2 regions of the Streptomyces sp. RLA131 genome follow, and region 1 is predicted to be linked to the other one. Evidence: predicted binding sites of a transcription regulator. Region 1 holds the regulator's gene; the other holds the start of a gene.
The links. Region 1 encodes HspR, which represses chaperone genes until heat shock. Its sites were predicted from a motif close to TTGAGNNNNNNNNNCTCAA; they were not measured.
Positions count from the first base shown of each region.

Region 2: a site for HspR is predicted at 7,544-7,562, ahead of lon (endopeptidase La). Genes of this name have one in related genera too.

Region 1 is NZ_JBWDOQ010000002.1:4,435,861-4,446,561, reverse strand. Features, by position in the region: gene RWE79_RS21170 (DUF397 domain-containing protein) at 1-172, opposite strand, end outside; gene RWE79_RS21165 (DUF397 domain-containing protein) at 341-541, opposite strand; gene RWE79_RS21160 (helix-turn-helix domain-containing protein) at 552-1,433, opposite strand; gene RWE79_RS21155 (ATP-binding protein) at 1,610-1,873, shown strand; gene RWE79_RS21150 (heat shock protein transcriptional repressor HspR) at 2,056-2,532, opposite strand; gene dnaJ (molecular chaperone DnaJ) at 2,537-3,727, opposite strand; gene grpE (nucleotide exchange factor GrpE) at 3,761-4,420, opposite strand; gene dnaK (molecular chaperone DnaK) at 4,417-6,273, opposite strand; gene RWE79_RS21130 ((Fe-S)-binding protein) at 6,593-8,851, shown strand; gene RWE79_RS21125 (hypothetical protein) at 9,025-9,234, shown strand; gene RWE79_RS21120 (FG-GAP-like repeat-containing protein) at 9,375-10,701, shown strand, end outside.
Region 2 is NZ_JBWDOQ010000002.1:5,506,151-5,516,851, reverse strand. Features, by position in the region: gene RWE79_RS26155 (DUF742 domain-containing protein) at 1-312, opposite strand, end outside; gene RWE79_RS26150 (roadblock/LC7 domain-containing protein) at 312-800, opposite strand; gene RWE79_RS26145 (sensor histidine kinase) at 800-3,286, opposite strand; gene RWE79_RS26140 (hypothetical protein) at 3,637-4,416, shown strand; gene RWE79_RS26135 (MarR family winged helix-turn-helix transcriptional regulator) at 4,503-4,925, opposite strand; gene lon (endopeptidase La) at 5,107-7,521, opposite strand; gene RWE79_RS26125 (alpha/beta fold hydrolase) at 7,649-8,737, opposite strand; gene RWE79_RS26120 (response regulator transcription factor) at 9,099-9,839, shown strand; gene RWE79_RS26115 (sensor histidine kinase) at 9,870-10,701, shown strand, end outside.

The sequences.
Region 1 (10,701 bases):
CCTTCACGCCCTTCACGAAGGCCGCCCACTTCGCGGGCGTGGTCACCGCGACCGCCCCGGGCTCGTCGCTCTCGCGGATGTGGACCAACCCGTCGGGGCTGATGGCCACTTCGAGGCATTCGCCTTGAGCACCTGTGCTGAACGAGGACTTCCGCCAAACAAGCTGGGACATCTGACTCCCTCTACAAGCTGTACATGAGGTGCTGGATCAGACCCGCGAGTCCCGCGAGTCGTGGGACTCAGGCGCGGCATCCGGGTCGACCGGGTACTGGGGCGGAGTCACCAGCACCCCGGCGGTGACAGCGCGTTCGCTCCGCTCGATCGCCACAGACTCTGGCCCTCACGCCCCGAAGTGGTCGAACTCCCCTGCCTTCACGCCCTTCACAAAGGCCGCCCACTTCGCGGGCGTGGTCACCGCGACCGCCCCCGGCTCGTCGCTCTCCCGGATGTGGACCAACCCGTCGGGGCTGGTGGCGACCTCGACGCAGTTTCCCTCGCCGCCGCCGCTGAACGAGGACTTCTGCCATACGAGCCGGGACATCTGCCTCCCCTTACAGGCCGTACATGATGTGCTGGATCAGACTCAGCGAGTCGCGTGAGTGATGCGACTCCGGTGCGGCCGCCGGATTGACAGGAGCAAGCGCCAGCCTGGACAGCCGCTCAAACATCCTTGCGTACTCGTCGATGTCCGTGCCATCCCGCAGGAACACCGAGCTGAGTGGATGCTCCAGGTTCACGGTGTCCAACTCCGGCGTTGAGCGCCCGTAAATGCCGAACGAACGGCTGAACGCGGAATATGCGCCCGCCTCGAACGGAAAGACCTGCACAGCGACATGGGGTAGTCGCGACACCTCAATGAGCTTCAGCAGTTGTCTGCGCATCGTGCCGGCACCGCCGACGCGCGTGTGGAGCGCCGCCTCATGGATGATCGCGCGGAACGTCACCGGGGCGGAGCCCGTCAGAATCCGCTGCCGGGCAATCCGGAAGTCGACGTACCGGGCGACTCTTTCCGGGTCGTCCTCCGCCTCCGCGATCACGGCGCCGGCGTAATCCGCCGTCTGCAACAGGCCCGGCACGAAGAGCGGCTCGTGCATGCGGATGACCGTCGACCGGGACTCCAGTTCCGCCAGGTCACGGGCGGCGGGCCCAACCGCGCCACGGTATTCGTCCCACCAGCCCCTGCCGAGCTCCTGGGCCATTTCCATGAGCCCCTCGAACAGCGGTCCCTGAGGGCAGTCGTACTCGCGGAGCAACTTGTACAGACGGTTGCGTGACACGTCGATCCGGCCGGCCTCGATGTTGCTGATGCGCGCTCGGTCCGCGTCCAGGATCAAAGCCGCCTGATCGCCCGAAAGACCCGCGCGCATACGCAGTTTGCGCAGCTCCGCGCCGAGGCGGCGCTGCCGTTCACTCGGCTGACTCCTCGGTGCCACCACTACCTCCTCGCGCCTGCGGGCAGTCTGGCGCCCCAAGTGGCGTTGGTCCAACGCTCAGTTGTCCCGTCACCCTTGCGAGCGAACCAGTGGAGAAATGGTTGCAGATAGGGAAAACATTTCCCTACCGTCAACAACGAACCGCCCCACGGCACGGGACGCTGACCTCGGAGGCGGTGACCAACGCGGTCAACGCCTGCCGTCGCGCCGACTGCGCGGTCCCGCTCACCGTCTTCGCCGAGTACACCGGCGTGCTGCGCGTCTTCGTGCACGACGAGGCACCGGGCGTGCCCGCCGCGCGTCTGGCCACCCGGGACGAGGAGGCGGGCCGGGGGCTGGCCATCCTGACCGCGTGCGCGACCGACTGGGGCGTGTGCCGACACGGCCCCGCGCCGGGCAAGGCCATCTGGTTCGAGCTGGCGGCCGCCGCGGGGGAGTGAGTCCGGCCGCGCGCAAGGCCCACGACTACTGGGTGACCGCCGTCCACGCCGACGGCACGGAGTCCGCACCGGCCGGCGACCGCACGATCCCGATCCTGCCCCCGGTCGCGTAACCGGAACAGCGGTCAGGGCCGCCACCCTGGACGGGCGACGGGCCTGACCGACGGGCCTGACCGGCAGCGTTACTCCGTCGGCCGCTTGGGCCGCCACACCACCAGCGCGCTGGTCTGCTGCACGTCCTGGTACGGGACCAGGTCCCGCCGGTACGAGGCGTGGACCTGGGCCTCGCGCTGCTGCATGGCCACCGCCGCGCCCTCGACCGCGGAGGCGAGTTCGGCGACGCGGGCCTGGAGCGCGGCGACCTGGTTCTCCAGCTCGATGATGCGCTTGATGCCGGCGAGGTTGATGCCCTCGTCCTGGGACAGCCGCTGGACCTCACGCAGGAGCTGGATGTCGCGGGCGGAGTAGCGGCGGCCCCGGCCGGCGGTGCGGCCGGGGGAGACCAGACCGAGGCGGTCGTACTGGCGCAGGGTCTGGGGATGGAGCCCGGAGAGCTGGGCGGCCACGGAGATGACGTAGACCGGGGACTCCTCCGTCAGTTCGTACGGGTTGCGGCCTCTGCCGCCCCCCATACCGCCCCCGATGCCGTTGATGCTCATGAGGTCACGCTCCCTTCGCGGCCTTGAACAGCTCTGCGCGCGGATCGTGGTCCGCGGTCGCCTCCCGGTACGCCTCCAGGGCGTCCAGCGCCTTGCCCTCGCTCGCGGGCGGCACGGCGACCTCGACGGTGACGAGGAGGTCTCCGCGGGTGCCGTCCTTGCGCACGGCGCCCTTGCCCCGGGCCCGCAGCGTACGGCCGTTGGGGGTGCCCGGGGGCAGCTTGAGCCGGACCGGGGGCCCGCCGAGAGTGGGGACCTGGATCTCACCGCCGAGCGCGGCCTCGGTGAACAGGACCGGGACGGTGACGGTGAGGTTGTCGCCCTTGCGGCCGAAAACGGGGTGCGGGTCGACATGGATGAGCACATACAGGTCGCCCGAGGGGCCACCGGTCTCGCCGGGGGCGCCCTTGCCGCGGAGCCGGATCTTCTGGCTGTCCGTGACGCCGGCCGGGATGCGGACCTGCATGGTGCGCGAGGAACGGGCCCGGCCGCTGCCCTTGCAGATGTCGCAGGGGTTCTGCGCGATCAGGCCACGGCCCTTGCAGTCGACGCAGGGGTCGGTGAGCGAGAAGCCACCGCCGCCGCCGCGCGAGACCTGGCCGGTGCCGACGCAGGTGGGGCAGACCCGGGGCGTCCCGTTGGTGTCGCCGGTGCCGGCGCAGGCCTTGCAGGGGGCCTGGCTGGACATCCGCAACGGCACCGTGGCGCCGTCCACCGCCTCGGTGAAGCTGAGCGTCACCTCGGTCTCGATGTCCTGGCCGCGGCGGGGCTGTACGCGCCCCGGGCCACGGTTGAACAGGCCGCCGAAGACATCGCCGAGGCCGCCGCCGAACCCGCCGCCGCCCGGCTGGCCGGCACCGCCGGCGCCACCGGCCTGGCCGCCGAAGAGGTCGCCCAGGTCGAAGCTGAAGTTGCCGCCGGGGCCCGGGGCGCCGGGGCGGCCGAAGCCACCGTTGCCGAAGAGGGCGCGGCCCTCGTCGTACTCCTTGCGCCGCTTGGTGTCCGACAGGACGTCGTTGGCCTCGGAGATCTCCTTGAAGCGCTCCTCGGCCTTGACGTCACCCTTGTTGGCGTCCGGGTGGAACTCGCGGGCGAGCTTGCGGTACGCCTTCTTGATCTCGGCTTCGGTGGCGTCCTTCGGAACGCCGAGGACCTTGTAGAGGTCCTTCTCAAGCAAGTCCCTGCTGATGCTCATCCTCGGCGTCCCTCCTTCCGTACGTACAGCCCGTCAGCCCTGTTCGGGGCCACCGTTCTCCTCTTCGGACGTCTCGTCTGCCTTCTGCGCGCCCGGCTGGGGCTCGGCGACCGCGACCCGCGCGGGGCGGATGGTGCGTTCACCGATGCGATACCCGGGCTGGAGGATCTGCACGCAGGTGGTCTGTGTGACATCCGGTGAGTAACTGTGCATCAGGGCCTCGTGCACCAGCGGGTCGAAGGGCTCGCCCTCCTTGCCGAACTGCTGAAGGCCCAGCTTGGCGGCCACGGTCTCCAGCGACTCGCCGACGGACTTGAAGCCGCCGACCAGCTCGCTGTGATCGCGCGCCCGGCCGATGTCGTCGAGGACCGGGAGCAGTTCGGTGAGGAGGTTCGCGATGGCGATCTCCCGGACCGCGATCCGGTCCCGGTCCACGCGGCGGCGGTAGTTCTGGTACTCGGCCTGGAGCCGCTGGAGGTCCGCGGTGCGCTCGCCGAGCGCGCTGCGGGCCTGGTCCAGGGCGGCCGTCAGACCTGCGGTGGCACTTGCGTCCCCGGCCGGGGCCGCCGGGCCCGCCTGGTCGGCGGGCCCGGCGGCCTGCGCCGCGTCGTTCTGCTGAACAGTCTCCGCGGCGTCGGCAGAGGGGACGTCGGGCTCCGGATTGTTCTCGAAGCCCGGGGTCTCCTCTGTCACGCGGCACCGTCCTTCTTGTCCTCGTCGACGATCTCGGCGTCCACGACGTCGTCGTCGGCGGCGGCCTGCTGCGCTCCCGCGTCGGCCGAACCGGCACCGGCCGCGCCCGCGCCCTCGGCCTGGGCGTTGGCGTAGAGCGCCTGGCCCAGCTTCTGGCTGGTGGCGGCGACCTTCTCGGTGGCCTCACGGATGGCCGAGGTGTCCTCGCCCTTGAGGGCTTCCTTGAGGTCGGCGATCGAGGCCTCGACCTCGGCCTTGACGTCGCCGGGGACCTTGTCGGCGTTGTCGGCGATGAACTTCTCGGTCTGGTAGACGAGCTGTTCGGCCTGGTTGCGGGTCTCGGCGGCCTCGCGGCGCTTGTGGTCCTCGTCCGCGTACTGCTCGGCCTCGCGCATCATGCGGTCGATGTCGTCCTTCGGCAGCGCGGAGCCGCCGGTGACGGTCATCCGCTGCTCCTTGCCGGTGCCGAGGTCCTTGGCGCCGACGTGCATGATGCCGTTGGCGTCGATGTCGAAGGTGACCTCGATCTGCGGGACGCCGCGCGGGGCCGGCGGCAGGCCGGTCAGCTCGAACATGCCGAGCTTCTTGTTGTACGCCGCGATCTCGCGCTCGCCCTGGTAGACCTGGATCTGGACCGACGGCTGGTTGTCCTCGGCCGTGGTGAAGATCTCGGAGCGCTTGGTCGGGATGGTCGTGTTGCGCTCGATCAGCTTGGTCATGATGCCGCCCTTGGTCTCGATACCCAGGGACAGCGGGGTGACGTCGAGGAGCAGTACGTCCTTGACCTCGCCCTTGAGGACACCGGCCTGGAGCGCGGCGCCGATGGCGACGACCTCGTCCGGGTTGACGCCCTTGTTGGCGTCACGGCCGCCGGTGAGCTCCTTGACGAGCTCGGCGACGGCGGGCATCCGGGTCGAGCCGCCGACCAGGACCACGTGGTCGATCTCGGACAGCTGGATGCCGGCGTCCTTGATGACGTTGTGGAACGGGGTCTTGCAGCGGTCCAGCAGGTCCGAGGTGAGCTGCTGGAACTGGGCGCGGGTGAGCTTCTCGTCCAGGTGCAGCGGACCCTCGGCGGAGGCCGTGATGTAGGGCAGGTTGATCGAGGTCTCGGTGGACGAGGACAGCTCGATCTTCGCCTTCTCGGCGGCCTCACGGAGGCGCTGGAGGGCCATCTTGTCCTTGGACAGGTCCACGCCGTGGCCGGAGTGGAACTGCTTCACCAGGTAGTCGACGACCCGCTGGTCCCAGTCGTCACCACCGAGGTGGTTGTCACCGTTGGTGGCCTTCACCTCGACGACGCCGTCACCGATCTCCAGGAGCGACACGTCGAAGGTGCCGCCACCGAGGTCGAAGACCAGGATGGTCTGGTCGTCCTTGTCGAGGCCGTAGGCGAGGGCGGCGGCCGTCGGCTCGTTGACGATGCGCAGGACGTTGAGGCCCGCGATCTCACCGGCCTCCTTGGTGGCCTGGCGCTCGGAGTCGTTGAAGTACGCCGGGACGGTGATGACCGCGTCCTGGACCTTCTCGCCCAGGTACGCCTCGGCGTCGCGCTTCAGCTTCTGCAGGATGAAGGCGCTCATCTGCTGCGGGTTGAAGTCCTTGCCGTCAACGTTGATCTTCCAGTCGGTGCCCATGTGGCGCTTTACCGACCGGACGGTCCTGTCGACGTTCGTGACCGCCTGGCGCTTCGCGACCTCGCCGACGAGCACCTCGCCGTTCTTGGCGAAGGCGACGACGGACGGCGTGGTCCTGGCGCCCTCTGCGTTGGTGATGACGGTGGGCTCGCCGCCTTCGAGAACGCTGACGACGGAGTTAGTCGTGCCCAGGTCGATGCCGACCGCACGTGCCATTTTGGAATCCTCCAGCGATGACTTGAGTGGAACTGACTCAAGGGTGCATCACCGGCAGGCCGCTGTCAAAACTATGAGCGCACTCGGCTCAATCTTTTACCCCGTAAGGGGCGCATAAGCGTCTGCCGCGCAGGTCAGGAGTGGTCCCGGAGTGCTACCGGATCCTCGGGGTACCGGACGGGCCGTGCGCGCGACGCAGATCACCGGCCGGGCGGCTACAGGTGGCCGACGGAAGGCGGTAATCTCGTGAGAACCGGATAAGTTACTGCTTAGTAAGAACTTGTATGTGCCGCTCTCGCAGGTCCCGAGGAGCCCCCTGATGCAACTCGCCGCGATCATCGTGTCGCTGGTCCTCACCGCGGTCGGCGTTGCGCTCATCAGCCGCGCCGTCGCGCAGATCTACCGCTTCGTGAAGCTCGGCCAGCCCGTACCGGCCGGCAGCCGGACGGACGACCCCAAGCAGCGCAGCCTCACGCTGGCCCGGGAGTTCCTGGGCCACACGCGGATGAACCGCTGGGGCATCGTCGGCTTCGCGCACTGGTTCGTGGCGATCGGCTTCCTGACGCTGCCGCCGACCCTGGCGCAGGCCTACGGGCAGCTGTTCCAGGCGGACTGGACGCTGCCGGTCATCGGCGGCTTCCTGCCGTTCGAGCTGTACATCGAGTTCATCGGCCTGATGACCGTGGTCGGCATCGTGATCCTGATGGCGATCCGGCTCCTCAGCCTGCCCTCCCGCGCGGGCCGCAAGTCCCGGTTCGCGGGCTCCAAGGCCTGGCAGGCGTACTTCGTCGAGTACGTCATCCTCACCATCGGCCTGGCGATCCTGACCCTGCGCGGCCTCGAAGGCGCCATTCAGCACGTCGACCACTACGAGGCCGCCTACTTCGTCTCGTACCCGCTGGTGCTCGCCTTCAAGGGACTGGGCGTCGCCACGCTGCAGAACCTGATCTACCTCACCGCGATGATCAAGATCAGCGTGTCGCTGATCTGGATGATCACCGTCGCGCTGAACACCAACATGGGCGTGGCCTGGCACCGCTTCCTCGCCTTCCCCAACATCTGGTTCAAGCGCAACGCCGACGGCGCGACCGCGCTCGGCGCGCTCCAGCCGATGGCCAGCGGCGGCGTGCCGATCAACTTCGAGGACCCGGGCGAGGACGACCAGTTCGGTGTCTCGCAGGTGGAGCACTTCGCCTGGAAGGGCATCCTCGACTTCTCGACCTGCACCGAGTGCGGCCGCTGCCAGTCGCAGTGCCCGGCCTGGAACACCGGCAAGCCGCTGTCGCCGAAGCTGCTCATCATGTCGCTGCGCGACCACGCCCACGCCAAGGCGCCGTACCTGCTGGCCGGCGGCGGCAAGGACGCCGAGGGCGAGGAGAAGGCCACCGCCGAGCAGCTCGCGGGCGTGCCGGCGGCGGCCCTCGCGGAGGCCGAGCGGCCGCTGATCGGGACGGCGGAGGAGAACGGCGTCATCGACCCGGACGTGCTGTGGTCCTGCACCACCTGCGGCGCCTGCGTCGAGCAGTGCCCGGTGGACATCGAGCACATCGACCACATCGTCGACATGCGCCGCTACCAGGTGATGATCGAGTCCTCGTTCCCGAGCGAGGCCGGCACGATGCTCAAGAACCTGGAGAAGAAGGGCAACCCGTGGGGCCTGCCCAAGAAGCAGCGCCTGGCCTGGGTCAAGGAGGTCGACTTCGAGGTCCCGGTGGTCGGCGAGGACATCGAGGACCTCACCGAGGTCGAGTACCTGTACTGGGTGGGCTGCGCGGGCTCCCTGGAGGACCGGGCGAAGAAGACCACCAAGGCCTTCGCCGAGCTGCTGAACATCGCGGGCGTGAAGTTCGCGATCATGGGCGGCGAGGAGAACTGCACCGGTGACTCCGCCCGCCGCATGGGCAACGAGTTCCTGTTCCAGCAGCTCGGCGCGGAGAACGTCGCGATGCTGAACATGGCCTTCGGCGAGGACGACGAGGACGAGTCGACCAGGCTCCCCAAGTCCAAGAAGAAGATCGTCGCGACCTGCCCGCACTGCTTCAACACCATCGCCAACGAGTACCCGCAACTCGGCGGCGAGTACGAGGTCATCCACCACACCCAGCTGCTCCAGCACCTGGTGGACGAGGGCAAACTGGTCCCGGTCACGCCGGTCGAGGGCATCATCACGTACCACGACCCGTGCTACCTGGGCCGCCACAACAAGGTCTACACACCGCCGCGCGAGATCATCGCCAAGGTGCCCGGCCTGCGCAACGAGGAGATGCACCGCCACAAGGAGCGCGGTTTCTGCTGCGGCGCCGGCGGCGCGCGCATGTGGATGGAGGAGCGGATCGGCAAGCGCATCAACAACGAGCGCGTGGACGAGGCGCTGTCCCTCAACCCGGACATCGTCTCCACCGCCTGCCCGTTCTGCCTCGTGATGCTGTCCGACTCCGTCAACGGCAGGAAGAACGACGGCAAGGCCAAGGAGAACCTCCAGGTCGTCGACGTGTCGCAGCTGCTGCTGGACTCGGTCAGGACCCCGGCGGCCGAGGCCGCCGCGGACTCCGAGGCCGAGCCCGAGCCGGTGAAGTAGCGCCCGCGAAGCGCCAGTCCCGAAGCGCGAATCCCGAAGTACGGCAGCACGGCAGCACGGCAGCACGCGAAGGCCGGTTCCCGCCCCTCACCGGGCGGGAACCGGCCTTCCGGCTTCGACCGGCCGCACCGGCCGGTGGGGCCGGCGACGTCAACGGCGACGGCTACGTCGACGTGCTGGTCGGCGCGTACGGCGAGGCCATCGGCACGCGGACGTACGCCGGCGACGCCGTCCTGCTGCGCGGCTCGTCCGCCGGACTGACCGGCAGCGGCGCCAAGGCGTACAGCCGGCACACCACCGCACTGCCGGGCACGGCCAAGACCGGGGACCGCTTCGGCCACGCAGGGCCGACGTGGTCGGCACGAAGGCCGGAATCACGGTGAAGTACGACCATGCGGAGTTCGGCGCGGCGACCGGCGGCGCCCAGAGCACCGTCCGACGCCGGGCGGCCGTTGCCACACGGGGCAACGGCCGCCCGTCCCTTCACCTACAACGTTTCGGCCACCGCGGACGTCTTACAGCCATGCGCAGACAAACCGTGCCCGGCACAGCCCTGCTCGTCGTACTCGCCGCCACCGGCCTGGTGCCGCTGAGCGCGGCCACCGCCACCGCGGCCGTCCCCGAACCCACCGCCGACTTCAACGGGGACGGGTACGGCGACCTCGCCGTGTCGGCACCGGGGTCGGTCATCGGCGGCCACCACGGAGCCGGGGCGGTGGCCGTCGGTTACGGCTCCGCGACCGGCCCCAAGGCGTCGAGGACCAAGGTCATCAGCCAGAGCACCAGCGGTGTGCCGGGCGCCTCCGAGGACTACGACGGCTTCGGCTCCGCGACCGCCGCCGGGGACTTCGACCGGGACGGCTACACCGACCTCGCCGTCAGCAGCCCGTGGGAGGACACCACCAGCGGCGGGCCGGACCGGGGCACGGTGACGGTGCTGTGGGGCGGTACGAACGGGCTGCACGGCGGCACCGTGCTGAGCCAGCCGTCCTCCGCCTTTCTGCAGAGCATCGGCATGGCCCTGGCCGCCGGGGACTTCGACGGCGACGGTGACGACGACCTCGCGGTGAGCGAGGCGGGCGGCACGGACGTGTGGCTCTACCGCAGCGGCGGCACCACAACGGCCCCGTCCTTCGGCATCAGCACCTTCGACGCCTCCGCGCTGCCCGAAACCCCCTCCGGCATCGTGTCGCTCGCCTCCGGTGACGTGAACGGCGACGGCACCGACGACCTCGTGGTGGGCGCCGACCCCAGGAACGACGGCGGAACCGCCCTGTACCTGTCCCCCGGCGTCCCCGCCGAACGCACCGCCGCCGGCGAGCCGGGCCGCGCCCGCTCGGTGGCGCTGGGCGACGTGGACGGCGACGGCTACGACGACATCGTGACCGGCCAGCCGTACGAATACGCCGAGGTGCCGGGCGGGGTCACCGGCGGCAAGGTCACCCTGACGTACGGCTCGGCGAAGGGCGTCGACAGCTCGCGCCCCGCGGTCACCATCACCCAGAGCACCCCGGGCGTGCCGGGGGTCTCCGAGGAGTACGACGCGTTCGGGTACTCCGTCGCCCTCGGGGACATCAACCGCGACGGCCATGCCGACCTCGCCGTCGGCGCGAACGGCGAGACCGCCGGCCGCGGCACGTACACCGGCGCGGTCACCGTGCTCCACGGAAGCGCCGAGGGCCTGGCCGCCGGCTCGGGCTCCCGCTCGTACAGCTTCCAGCAGGACACCGCGGGCGTCCCGGGCGCCGCCGAGAGCCAGGACTACTTCGGCCAGGCGGTCGCCCTCTCCGACACCAACCACGACGGCCGGGCCGACCTCGCCGTCGGCGCCCCCGGCGAGAACGGCGGGT
Region 2 (10,701 bases), 1.1 Mb from region 1:
GCCCAGCGGCATGCGCAGCAGGGCGGAGATCTCGGCGACCGAACGCATCCGGCGGCAGAGTTCGACGATGGCGCGCATCTCCGGCATGACCCGCTCGGCCCAGTCGCCCGAGGTGATCTCCAGCCGGTCCTCGGGACCGTCCAGGGCCGCGACAAAGGTCTCGACCAGCAGGACGTGCCCGGCCCGGGTCCGGCCACCCGTCAGGGCGTACGGGCGGACGCGGGCCGAGCGGCGGCCGGCGTTACGGGTGGGCAGCGATCCGGGGAGCGCCCCGGGCACGGATCCGGGCAGCGAGGCCGCGTGGCGGGGCATCACAGGTCGCCTCCCTCGATGGCCTGGCGCAACTCGCCGCGCAGCTCGGGGGTGAGGACATGGCCGGCCCGGCCGACGAACAGGGCCATGTGGTAGGCCACCACGCTCATGTCGCAGTCGGCGGTGGCGTGGACCCCCAGCAGGGAACCGTCACTGATCGACATCACGAAGACGCTCCCGTTCTCCATCGCCACGGCGGTCTGCCGGACGGCGCCGCCCTCCATCAGGCCCGCGGCGCCGTCGGTGAGCGACGCGATACCCGACACGACAGTGGCCAGATCGGCCGTGGAACCGGCCGGTCCCCTGGTTTCCTCGACGGGCGTGGTCACGCCCGGGTCGGACGTCAGCAGCAGCAGACCGTCCGAGGACACCACGGCCACCGAGCGTACGCCCGGCACCTCGTCCACGAAGTTGGTCAGCAGCCACTGGAGGCTGCGGGCCTCCTGACTCAGTCTCGGGTTGTCCGTGCTGCCCGTCGTCGCCACCATTAACCGCGTGCCTCCTCGGTGCTTTCGCTTGATCCCCCCGGACCTGTTGACACTGCCGCTGGCTCTGCTCTGATCTCCTGCGTCTCCGCGTCGGCGTCCCGCCGGCCCTCGATCAGGCCCTGCTGGAAGCCGCCGAGTCTGCGCCGCAGCGCCTCCGCGTCGACCGGCGCCGGACGTTCCCGTTCGGCCGGCTCCCCCACCAGACCGGTCGACCTGGGCACCCGCTGCGGCAGCCCCTTGGCGGTGAGCTCGGGTGCCGCCTGCGCCGGCTGCGACGCCTGCGCCGCCTGTACCGCGGGCTTCGTGGGCCCTGGTGCCGCCGGTTCCGGGGTCTCCGGTTCCTGCGGTACCTGCGCCGGCTGCGCTGCCTGCGGGGTCTGCGCTGCCTGCGGGGTCTCCGGGGTCTCCGGGGCCTCCACCGACGCGGGTCCGCCGGACGACCGGGGCCCGGGCAGCCGGCGGCGCAGGGGTTCGCCCGCGGCGGCGGCCTCGACCGGGCTCTGCGGGCCGTCCGGGTCGTCGGCGGGCGCCACCAGCGCCGCCGGCAGCACCACGACGGCCGCGACGCCGCCCCGCTTGTGGTCGCGCAACTGGACCCGGATGCCGTGCCGGGCGGCCAGCCGGGCGACGACGTACATGCCCATACCGGTGGTGTCGGTGACGCCGGTGACCGGGGCCGCCGGCTCGGGCCGCTCCAGCAGCGCGTTGAGCTCGGCGAGCCGTTCGGCGGGCATGCCGATGCCCTGGTCCTCGATGGAGAGCATCAGCTCTCCGTTCTCCAGCAGCCAGCCGGACAGGTGCACATCGTCCTGCGGCGGGGAGAACACGGCCGCGTTCTCCAGCAGTTCGGCCAGCAGGTGGCTGGCGTCGTCGGCCGCGAAGCCCACGACCCGTCCGGCGGGCAGGAACTGGATGCGTACCCGCTCGTAGTTCTCGATCTCCGACATCGCCGCGCGCGCGACGTCCACCAGCGGCACCGACCTGGCGTGCGGTCCCGCCGGGTGCTCGGCCCCGGCCAGCACCAGCAGGTTCTCGCTGTTGCGGCGCATCCGGGTGGCCAGATGGTCCAGTTTGAACAGCTGCTGGAGCTCCTCGGGGTCGTGGACGATGTCCTCGAGCCGCTCGATGAGCGTGAGCTGCCGCTCGACCAGTCCGAGCGTGCGCAGCGAGAGGTTGACGTACGTCGAGTGGACCGAGCCCTGCAACGTGCCGAGCTGCGAGGACAGGGTGTCCTGCTTGCCCAGCAGGCTGTCCCGTTCGGCGGCCAGCGCGTCGCGCACGCCCTGCAACGCGACATGCTCGGCGTCCAGTCCGGCGACGCGCTCGCGCAGGGCGGCGGTCTCGGCGGCGAGCGCGTTGATGGCGCGGGCCGTCGCGGCGAACTCGTCGTTGCCCACGACCTTCGCCTCGGTCCCGCCCCCGCCGCGCGCGAAGCGGGCCAGGGCGGCGGCGGGGCGGGTGACCGAGCGGGCGGTGGACACGCCCACACCGAGCACCAGCAGGAAGCAGACGGCGGCCAGCGCCAGATGCAGTTCGAGGGTGGTGACGTCGTCGTCCCGCACCGACGCGAGGCGTTCCGCCCCCGCGGCGACGAGGGACGACTCCACACTGCGCATGAGGTCGATCCGGGTGGAGAGCGCCGAGGAGACGGACGACGGCTTGAGGCCCTGGTCCGAGGCCGACAGCCAGGTCCGGTCGGTGAGCCGCTCCAGCAGGCTGTCGGCCCGGTCGGCGTCCGATCCGGTGACGGTCTGGTCGTACTGCTTGCGCGCCGCGGTGGACGCAGTCTCGCGGAAGTCGGCCAGCGCCGCCCGCTGCCGTATGTCGGCGGTCTGCGCGGCGGTGGTCAGCACCGACTGGCCGCCGCCCGCCGTCAGCGCGCTGACCAGCAGCCCGCGTTCGGCGGAGGCCTGCGACACGGCGCGGGTGAGGGCGGGCAGGGCGGTGCTGTCCGCGGACCCGCCCCGGGCCGGGAGGGAGCGGGCGATGGCGGCACCGACGCCGTCCAGGGCCTCGATGACGGCGCCGTAGGCGGTGATGGTGTCCTGGGCCGACTCCGGCCCCGACAGGGCCTTCTGACGTATCTGGCGCAGCTGCCCGAGCTGGCGGACGACCTCGGTGGCGGCGTCGGCCAGGGCGGCCGCGTCGTCGGTGCCGACGGCGGTGGCCTGGGTGGTGACCTCCTCGACCTGCCGGTCGACCCGGCTGCGGTCGGCCTCGGACACCCCGGCGCCGGAGACGGTGCTGCGGCCGCCGGCCACGAAGGCGGCCATGTCGTCGCGCTCGTCGGCCAGGGAGTGGGAGAGGGAGACCGTCTGGATGTCCAGCTGCGCCATGTCGACCAGTCGCTGGGACTCCGACAGGTCGTTCGCGGCGACGGCCGCCCCGGGAGCGGATGCGGCCAGCACGGTGACGCTGCTGACCAGCAGCGCGGCAAGCAGCCGCTGCCGGACACGCTTCTCACGTGAATTACGTCGTGTTCGCACCGGTGTTCGCTATCCCGTCTCGCCTGGTCATTTGTTCCGAGATGACGACACATCGGCCGAGCACGGCAACGACTTATCCCACCCCGGCATGTGGCTCGACCATCTCAGCCCACCTCGGAGCGGGGATGTGCGTCCCCACCTCGACACCCGAACGAGTGAATCGCACCCACAAGTTGACGTTCAACCCCATGGACGGGTCACTTTCGCCGGTCCCAGGACGTGGGCGTAACACGCATTTGGCGTCAACGCCGGTTCCTGGCAGGATGCGCGCCTTCACAGCCCGAGACGGATCACTCACAGACCGATGGTTTTCCCCGGGGCTTCGAATGCCGCACCGCGATACTGACCGCATGCGCATCGAGACATCCACCGAGCCCGGGACCCCGAACCGCCCCAACGAGGACTTCGCCGCGATCGCCATCCCCGCGTGCGGCGCGGGGAATTCCGCCGGATCCCTGGTGCTGCTCGACGGCGTCACCCCGCCTCCCGCGAATGCGGGCTGCGTGCATTCCGTGCCCTGGTACGTCGCCGCGCTGGGCGGCGCCATGATCGAACTGTCCGTTTCGCGACCGGAGCTTTCGCTGGCCGACTGCCTGGCCACGGCCATCGACCGGACGGCCGGATCACACCGGTCGACGTGTGACCTTTCTCACCGCCTCACCCCACAGGCAACTGTCGTCACAGTCCGGTGGAATGCGGAAATTGTCGATCATCTGGTGCTTTCCGACTCCGTCCTGCTCCTTGAGGACACCGCCGGCTGCGTCCGCCCCGTCCTCGACGACCGCCTCGGCCACCTCCGCGCGGCCGGTCCCGTAACCGACGACCAGCGCAACGTGGAGGGCGGCTTCTTCACGGCGGCCGCGGATCCGGCCGTCGCCGCGCGGGCCGTCACCGGCAGCACTCCCCGCGCGGACGTCCGGGCCCTGGCCGCGCTCACCGACGGCGCCACCCGCCTTGTCGAGGGCTTCCACGAGGACGACTGGGCCGGCACCTTCGCGCTGCTGCGCAAGCAGGGACCCGAGGAACTGATCCGCCGCGTGCGCGCGGCGGAGAACGCGGACGCCGACCGGGTCCGCTTCCCCCGCTGGAAGACACACGACGACGCCACAGTGGTACTGGCCGAACTCTGACCGTCCCGCCGTTCACCCCGTCCGGCGATGGAGGACCGGCGCGGCCGAAGGCCCCGCGACCCGGTGACCGTCCGCGGCGACAGCCCTCAGGGAACGTCCTGCGACTCGTTGAGCTGGTGCAGCAGCCGCGCGAGATCGCCGAGCTCCGAGCGGTCCCAGGCGGACAGCCTGCGCACGTAGCGCTGGCGCCGGGCCTCACGGACCCGGCTGAAGCGGGCCCGGCCCTCGTCGGTGAGCTCGACCAGGAAGGCCCGGCCGTCGGCGGGATCGGGCTCGCGGCACAGCAGGCCCAGTTCCTCCAGGGCGCGCAGCTGCCGGCTCATCGTGGCCTTGCCGACGCCGAAGTAGTGCGCCAGCAGGGTCGCCCGCTCGGGCCCGGTCTCATGGAGCCGGGCGAGAATCCCGTACGCGGCGGGTTCGAGGTCGGGATGGACCTCGCGGGCCATCTCACCCGAGGAGGCACGGGCACGGCGGAGCAGGACGGTCAGCTCTCGTTCGAGCGCTTCCATCACCTGGTCCTGGCTTGTCTTCCGGTCCACGCCACTCCTGTTTCCGCTGCCGCCGGACCGGCCGTCCGCCCCGGCACCCCCAGTATTTCGCAGGCGCTGACCGGTGACGTCGCCAGGGGCGGCCCCGGCACAGGGCACGGGGCCGCCCCTTCTTCGCGCGCTTCGTACGGTCGGCCGCCGCTCACGCGGCCAGCGGGACCCCGATACCGGCCGGCTCCAGCGCCAGCTTGAGCACCTGGCGGACGTCGGAGACCGGGTGGACCTCCAGCTTCTCCAGGACCTCGGCCGGGACATCGTCCAGGTCGGCCTCGTTCCGCTTGGGGATCACCACGGTGGTGATGCCCGCCCGGTGCGCGGCCAGCAGCTTCTGCTTGACACCGCCGATCGGCAGCACGCGGCCGGTCAGCGACACCTCACCGGTCATCGCCACATCCGTACGCACCCGGCGCCCCGACAGCAGCGAGGCCAGTGCGGTGGTCATGGTGATGCCCGCGCTCGGACCGTCCTTGGGGATGCCGCCCGCCGGGACGTGCAGGTGCACGCCGCGCTCCTTCAGGTCGGCCACCGGCAGCTCCAGTTCGGCGCCGTGGCTGCGCAGGAAGGAGAGCGCGATCTGCGCGGACTCCTTCATGACCTCGCCGAGCTGTCCGGTGAGCTGGAGCCCGGAGCCGCCGGTCTCGGGGTCGGCGAGCGAGGCCTCGATGTAGAGGACGTCGCCGCCGGCACCGGTGACCGCCAGCCCGGTGGCGACACCCGGCACCGCCGTGCGCCGCTCCTGCGGGTCCTGGAGGGACTCCGGGACATGGTGCGGCCGGCCGATGAGCGTGCGCAGGTCGTCCGCCGTCACGGTGAACGGCAGTTCCTGGTCGCCCAGTTCGTGCCGGGCCGTGATCTTGCGCAGGATGCGGGCCAGCGAGCGTTCCAGCGTGCGCACGCCCGCCTCACGGGTGTACTCGCCGGCGAGCCTGCGCAGCGCGCCGTCGTCGACGGTGACCTCGTCGGCCGCCAGTCCGGCCCGCTCCAGCTGGCGCGGGAGCAGGTGGTCGCGGGCGATGGTGACCTTCTCGTCCTCGGTGTAGCCGTCGAGCCGCACCAGCTCCATACGGTCCAGCAGCGCTTCGGGGATCGACTCCAGGACGTTGGCGGTGGCCAGGAAGACCACGTCGCTCAGGTCGAGCTCGACCTCCAGGTAGTGGTCCCGGAAGGTGTGGTTCTGGGCCGGGTCGAGCACTTCGAGCAGAGCCGCGGCCGGGTCGCCCCGGTAGTCGGAACCGACCTTGTCGATCTCGTCGAGCAGGACGACCGGGTTCATGGACCCGGCTTCCTTGATCGCCCGTACGATCCGCCCGGGCAGCGCCCCGACATAGGTGCGCCGGTGGCCCCGGATCTCCGCCTCGTCGCGCACGCCGCCGAGTGCGACCCGGACGAACTCGCGGCCCATGGCCCGCGCGACCGACTCGCCCAGCGAGGTCTTGCCGACCCCGGGCGGGCCGACCAGCGCCAGCACCGCTCCCGCGCGGCGGCCGCCGATCACACCGAGGCCCCGGTCGGCACGCCGCTTGCGCACCGCGAGGTACTCGGTGATCCGCTCCTTGACGTCGTCCAGCCCCGCGTGGTCCGCGTCCAGGACGGCACGGGCGCCGGGGATGTCGTAGGAGTCCTCGGTGGTGTTGTTCCAGGGCAGTTCCAGGACGGTGTCCAGCCAGGTGCGGATCCAGCTGCCCTCGGGGGACGCGTCACTGGACCGTTCCAGCTTCTCGACCTCCTTGAGCGCCGCCTCGCGCACCTTCTCGGGCAGGTCGGCGGCCTCGACCCGGGCCCGGTAGTCCTCGGACTCGTTCTCGGGGTCGCCGTTGAGCTCGGCGAGCTCCTTGCGCACGGCGTCGAGCTGCTGGCGGAGCAGGAACTCGCGCTGCTGCTTCTCCATGCCCTCCTGGACGTCCTTGCGGATGGTCTCGGCGACGTCCTGCTCGGCGAGGTGGTCACGCAGCCGGCCGATGGCGAGCCTGAGCCGGGCCACCGGGTCGGTGGTCTCCAGCAGCTCCACGCGCTGCCTGGTGGTCAGGAACCCGGAGTAGCCGGAGTTGTCCGCGAGCTGCGAGACGTCGTCGATCTGCTGGACGCGGTCCACGATCTGCCATGCCCCGCGCTTGCGCAGCCAGCTGGTGGCCAGCGCCTTGTACTCCTTCACCAGCTCGGCCACCGCACCGGGCGCCTCGCCGGGGGCGGGCTCCGCGACCTGTGTGCCCTCGACCCACAGCGCCCCGCCCGGACCGGTGGTCCCGGCGCCGATACGGACCCGGCTCACACCGCGGATCACCGCGCCCGGATCGCCGTCCGAGAGCCGGCCCACCTGCTCGACGGTGCCGAGGGTGCCGACCCCCGCGTAGTCCCCGTCCACGCGGGGAACGAGGAGCACCCGCGGTTTGTTGCGATTGCCGTCGGCCCGCTGCGCGGCCTGGGCGGCCTCGACCGCGGCACGGACCTCGGACTCGGTCAGGTCCACCGGGACCACCATGCCCGGCAGGACCACCGCGTCATCGAGGGGCAGCACGGGCAGGGTGAGCGGCGCGGACGACGAGGACGAAACAGCCATGATCTCTCCCTAAGCAATCAAGTTGAGCTATGCAGACTCAATGCTTCTGAGGGAGCTGGTGTTCCCCGGGGGGTGTTCGCTCTCAGCGATCAGCCCCCGGCGGCACATCGAAGCGAAGGCCGTGTTGTCAGGCAAGGGCGGCAGGAACGGCATGCGGCAGCGACCGCAGCCAGTCGGTGAGCAGCCGGTTGACCTCCTCGGGGCGCTCCTGCTGCACCCAGTGCCCGCAGCCTTCGAGGATGTGCGACGAGACCAGTCCCGGCAGGGTGGTGGGGTGCGCCCTGACGGCGTCGGCCATCCAGGTCAGCGAGGCGTCGAGCGCCCCGGCGACGAACAGCGAGGGCTGGGTGACCGGCGCCCCGTCCTGGCCCGCGAGGTCCTCCCAGTCCCGGTCGGCGTTGCGGTAGCGGTTGAGCGCCCCGGTCAGCCCGGTGCGCTCGAACTCACCGGCGTAGACGTCCAGATCGGCGGCGGTGAGCCAGGACGGCCGGGGCGGGGTGCCGCCGGGGCCGGGGCGGGGGAAGCGGTCGCGGAGCCTTCCGCCCGGGGGGACGAAGAACAGGCCGGCGTCACCGTCGCCCGGCGCGGTGGCCGCGGTGCCGGTGGGGTCGGTGGAGTCGGCGGGCTCGGCGGGCTCGGCGTCGTCACCCGAGAGGGCGGTGTAGAAGCCGGCGAGCCAGCCACGGACGTCGGGCTCGATCTCGGCCTCGGCCCGGCCCGGCTGCTGGAAGTAGCTGACGTAGAACTCCTCGGTCCCGCCGATCGCGGCGAAGGCCTCGGAGGGCCGCGGGCCGCCCCGGGGCGCGTAGGGGACGCCGAGGAGCCCGACGGCGGTGAAGACGTCCGGCCTGAGCAGCGCGGAGGCGGCGGCGATCGGCGAGCCCCAGTCGTGGCCGACGATCACCGCCGTCCGCTCGCCGAGTGCGTGCACGACTGCGGCGTTCTCCTCGACCAGGGCCGTCATCCGGTAGCCCGCCACGTCGGCGGGCCCGGAGGAGCGACCGTAACCGCGTACGTCGACGGCCACCGCCCGGAATCCGGCGGCGGCGAGCGCCGGGAGCTGGTGCCGCCACGCGTACCAGGACTCGGGGAATCCGTGCACCAGCAGGACCAGCGGCCCGCTGCCCTGTTCGACCAGATGGACACGGCCGCCCGGGACCGTCACCAGATGGTGCGCGGCGGACAGACCGGCGGAAGGGTCGGGGTGCTGCGGCATGGGTCCTCCGTGAGTCGTCGGGGGGCAGGGGGGAGGGGGACGGGCTTCCGTCACCGACCCTGTCCCCGGGTACGGCAGGGCGGCAAGAATTCTTGCCGTTACGGCAAGACGGGCCCACGGCTGACGCGGCTGACAGCGGACGGACAGCTGGGGGTAGGGTCTGTGCGCAACCGTCCGCGTCCGTCCGCAGCCGTCGACAAGGCGTCGCGGATCACTGGATTCACGCAGGTCCGGGCCGTTGTGATCCCCGCGAAAAGGGACGTATCGGTGTCGCGTACCTGACAATCAGCCCACGTGGCCCCGGCCTGAGCGGGCCCCGTACGCTGCATGGGCAAAACGAGACGACCATGGGGGACCTCGAATGGACAGCACCAACCCGACGCACGGCGACGCCGGCGCGGCCACGCCCGGCGCGCAGCGCCGGGTACTGGTGGTGGAGGACGACCCGACGATCGCCGACGCGATCGCGGCCCGGCTGCGAGCCGAGGGCTTCCAGCTGCGGACCGCCGGAGACGGCCCCACCGCCGTGGACCTGGCCCTGACCTGGCAGCCCGATCTGCTGGTACTCGACGTCATGCTGCCCGGTTACGACGGACTTGAGGTCTGCCGCCGGGTCCAGGCGTCCCGTCCGCTGCCGGTACTGATGCTCACCGCCCGTGACGACGAGACCGACATGCTGGTCGGGCTCGGCGTCGGCGCCGACGACTACATGACCAAACCGTTCTCCATGCGCGAACTGGCCGCCCGGGTGCACGTCCTGCTCCGCCGGGTCGAGCGCGCCACGATCGCCGCCCGCGACCCGCGCGGCGGCAATCTGCAGCTCGGCGACCTGGAGATCGACAACGCCCAGCGCAGGGTCCGGGTGCGCGGCAGCGACGTCCATCTGACCCCGACCGAGTTCGACCTGCTGGTCTGCCTGGCGCAGCAGCCGCGCGCGGTGCTCTCGCGCGAACAGCTGCTCGCCGAGGTCTGGGACTGGGCAGACGCCTCCGGCACCCGTACTGTCGACAGCCATGTCAAGGCACTGCGTCGCAAGATCGGTGCCGAACGGATCCGTACGGTGCACGGGGTGGGCTACGCGCTGGAGACCCCTGCCCCGTAGCCGCGGGGGACAAGGAAAGCGGAGCGCAGCATGGCCAGAACCGAGCCGACCGTCCGGGGCGCCTGGCACGAGCAGGTGTGGGAGGCGCTGCGGCCCTACGACCCCTTCCGGTCGATCAAGGCCGCGCTCCAGCTGCTGGTCATCGCCTCGGTACTGATCACCACCATGCTGATCTTCGTGGCGATGCGCTCCGAGACCGAGATCCGGATCATCACGATCTTCTCGATCATCGCCTCCCTGCTGATCACCCAGTTCGTCGCGCACGGCCTGACCGCCCCGCTGCGCGAGATGACCGCCGTCGCCCGGGGCATGGCCTCCGGCGACTACAGCCGGCGGGTCGCCGCCGTGCGGCGCGACGAGGTCGGTGAGCTGGCCGAGACCTTCAACCACATGGCCGCCGACCTGGAGGCCGTGGACCGGCACCGCAAGGAGCTGGTGGCGAATGTCTCACATGAGCTGCGGACCCCGATCGCCGCGCTGCGCGCCGTCCTGGAGAACGTGGTGGACGGCGTCGTCGAGGCCGACCCCGAGACGATGCGCACCGCGTTGCAGCAGACCGAGCGGCTGAGCCGGCTGGTCAGTCATCTGCTGGACCTGTCCCGGCTGGACAGCGGGGTCATCCCGCTGGACGCCAAGCCGTTCGAGGTCTGGCCCTATCTCTCGGCCGTGATCAAGACCGCCAGCCTCGGCCTCCAGGGCGGCCCCGGAGGGGGCCCGCGGCCGCGGGCCGACGTCCATCTGCATCTGGACGTCTCCCCGCCCGAGCTGACCGCTCACGCGGACGCCGAGCGGCTCCACCAGGTGGTGGCCAATCTCGTCGACAACGCGATCAAGCACAGCCCGCCCAGCGGCCGGGTCACCG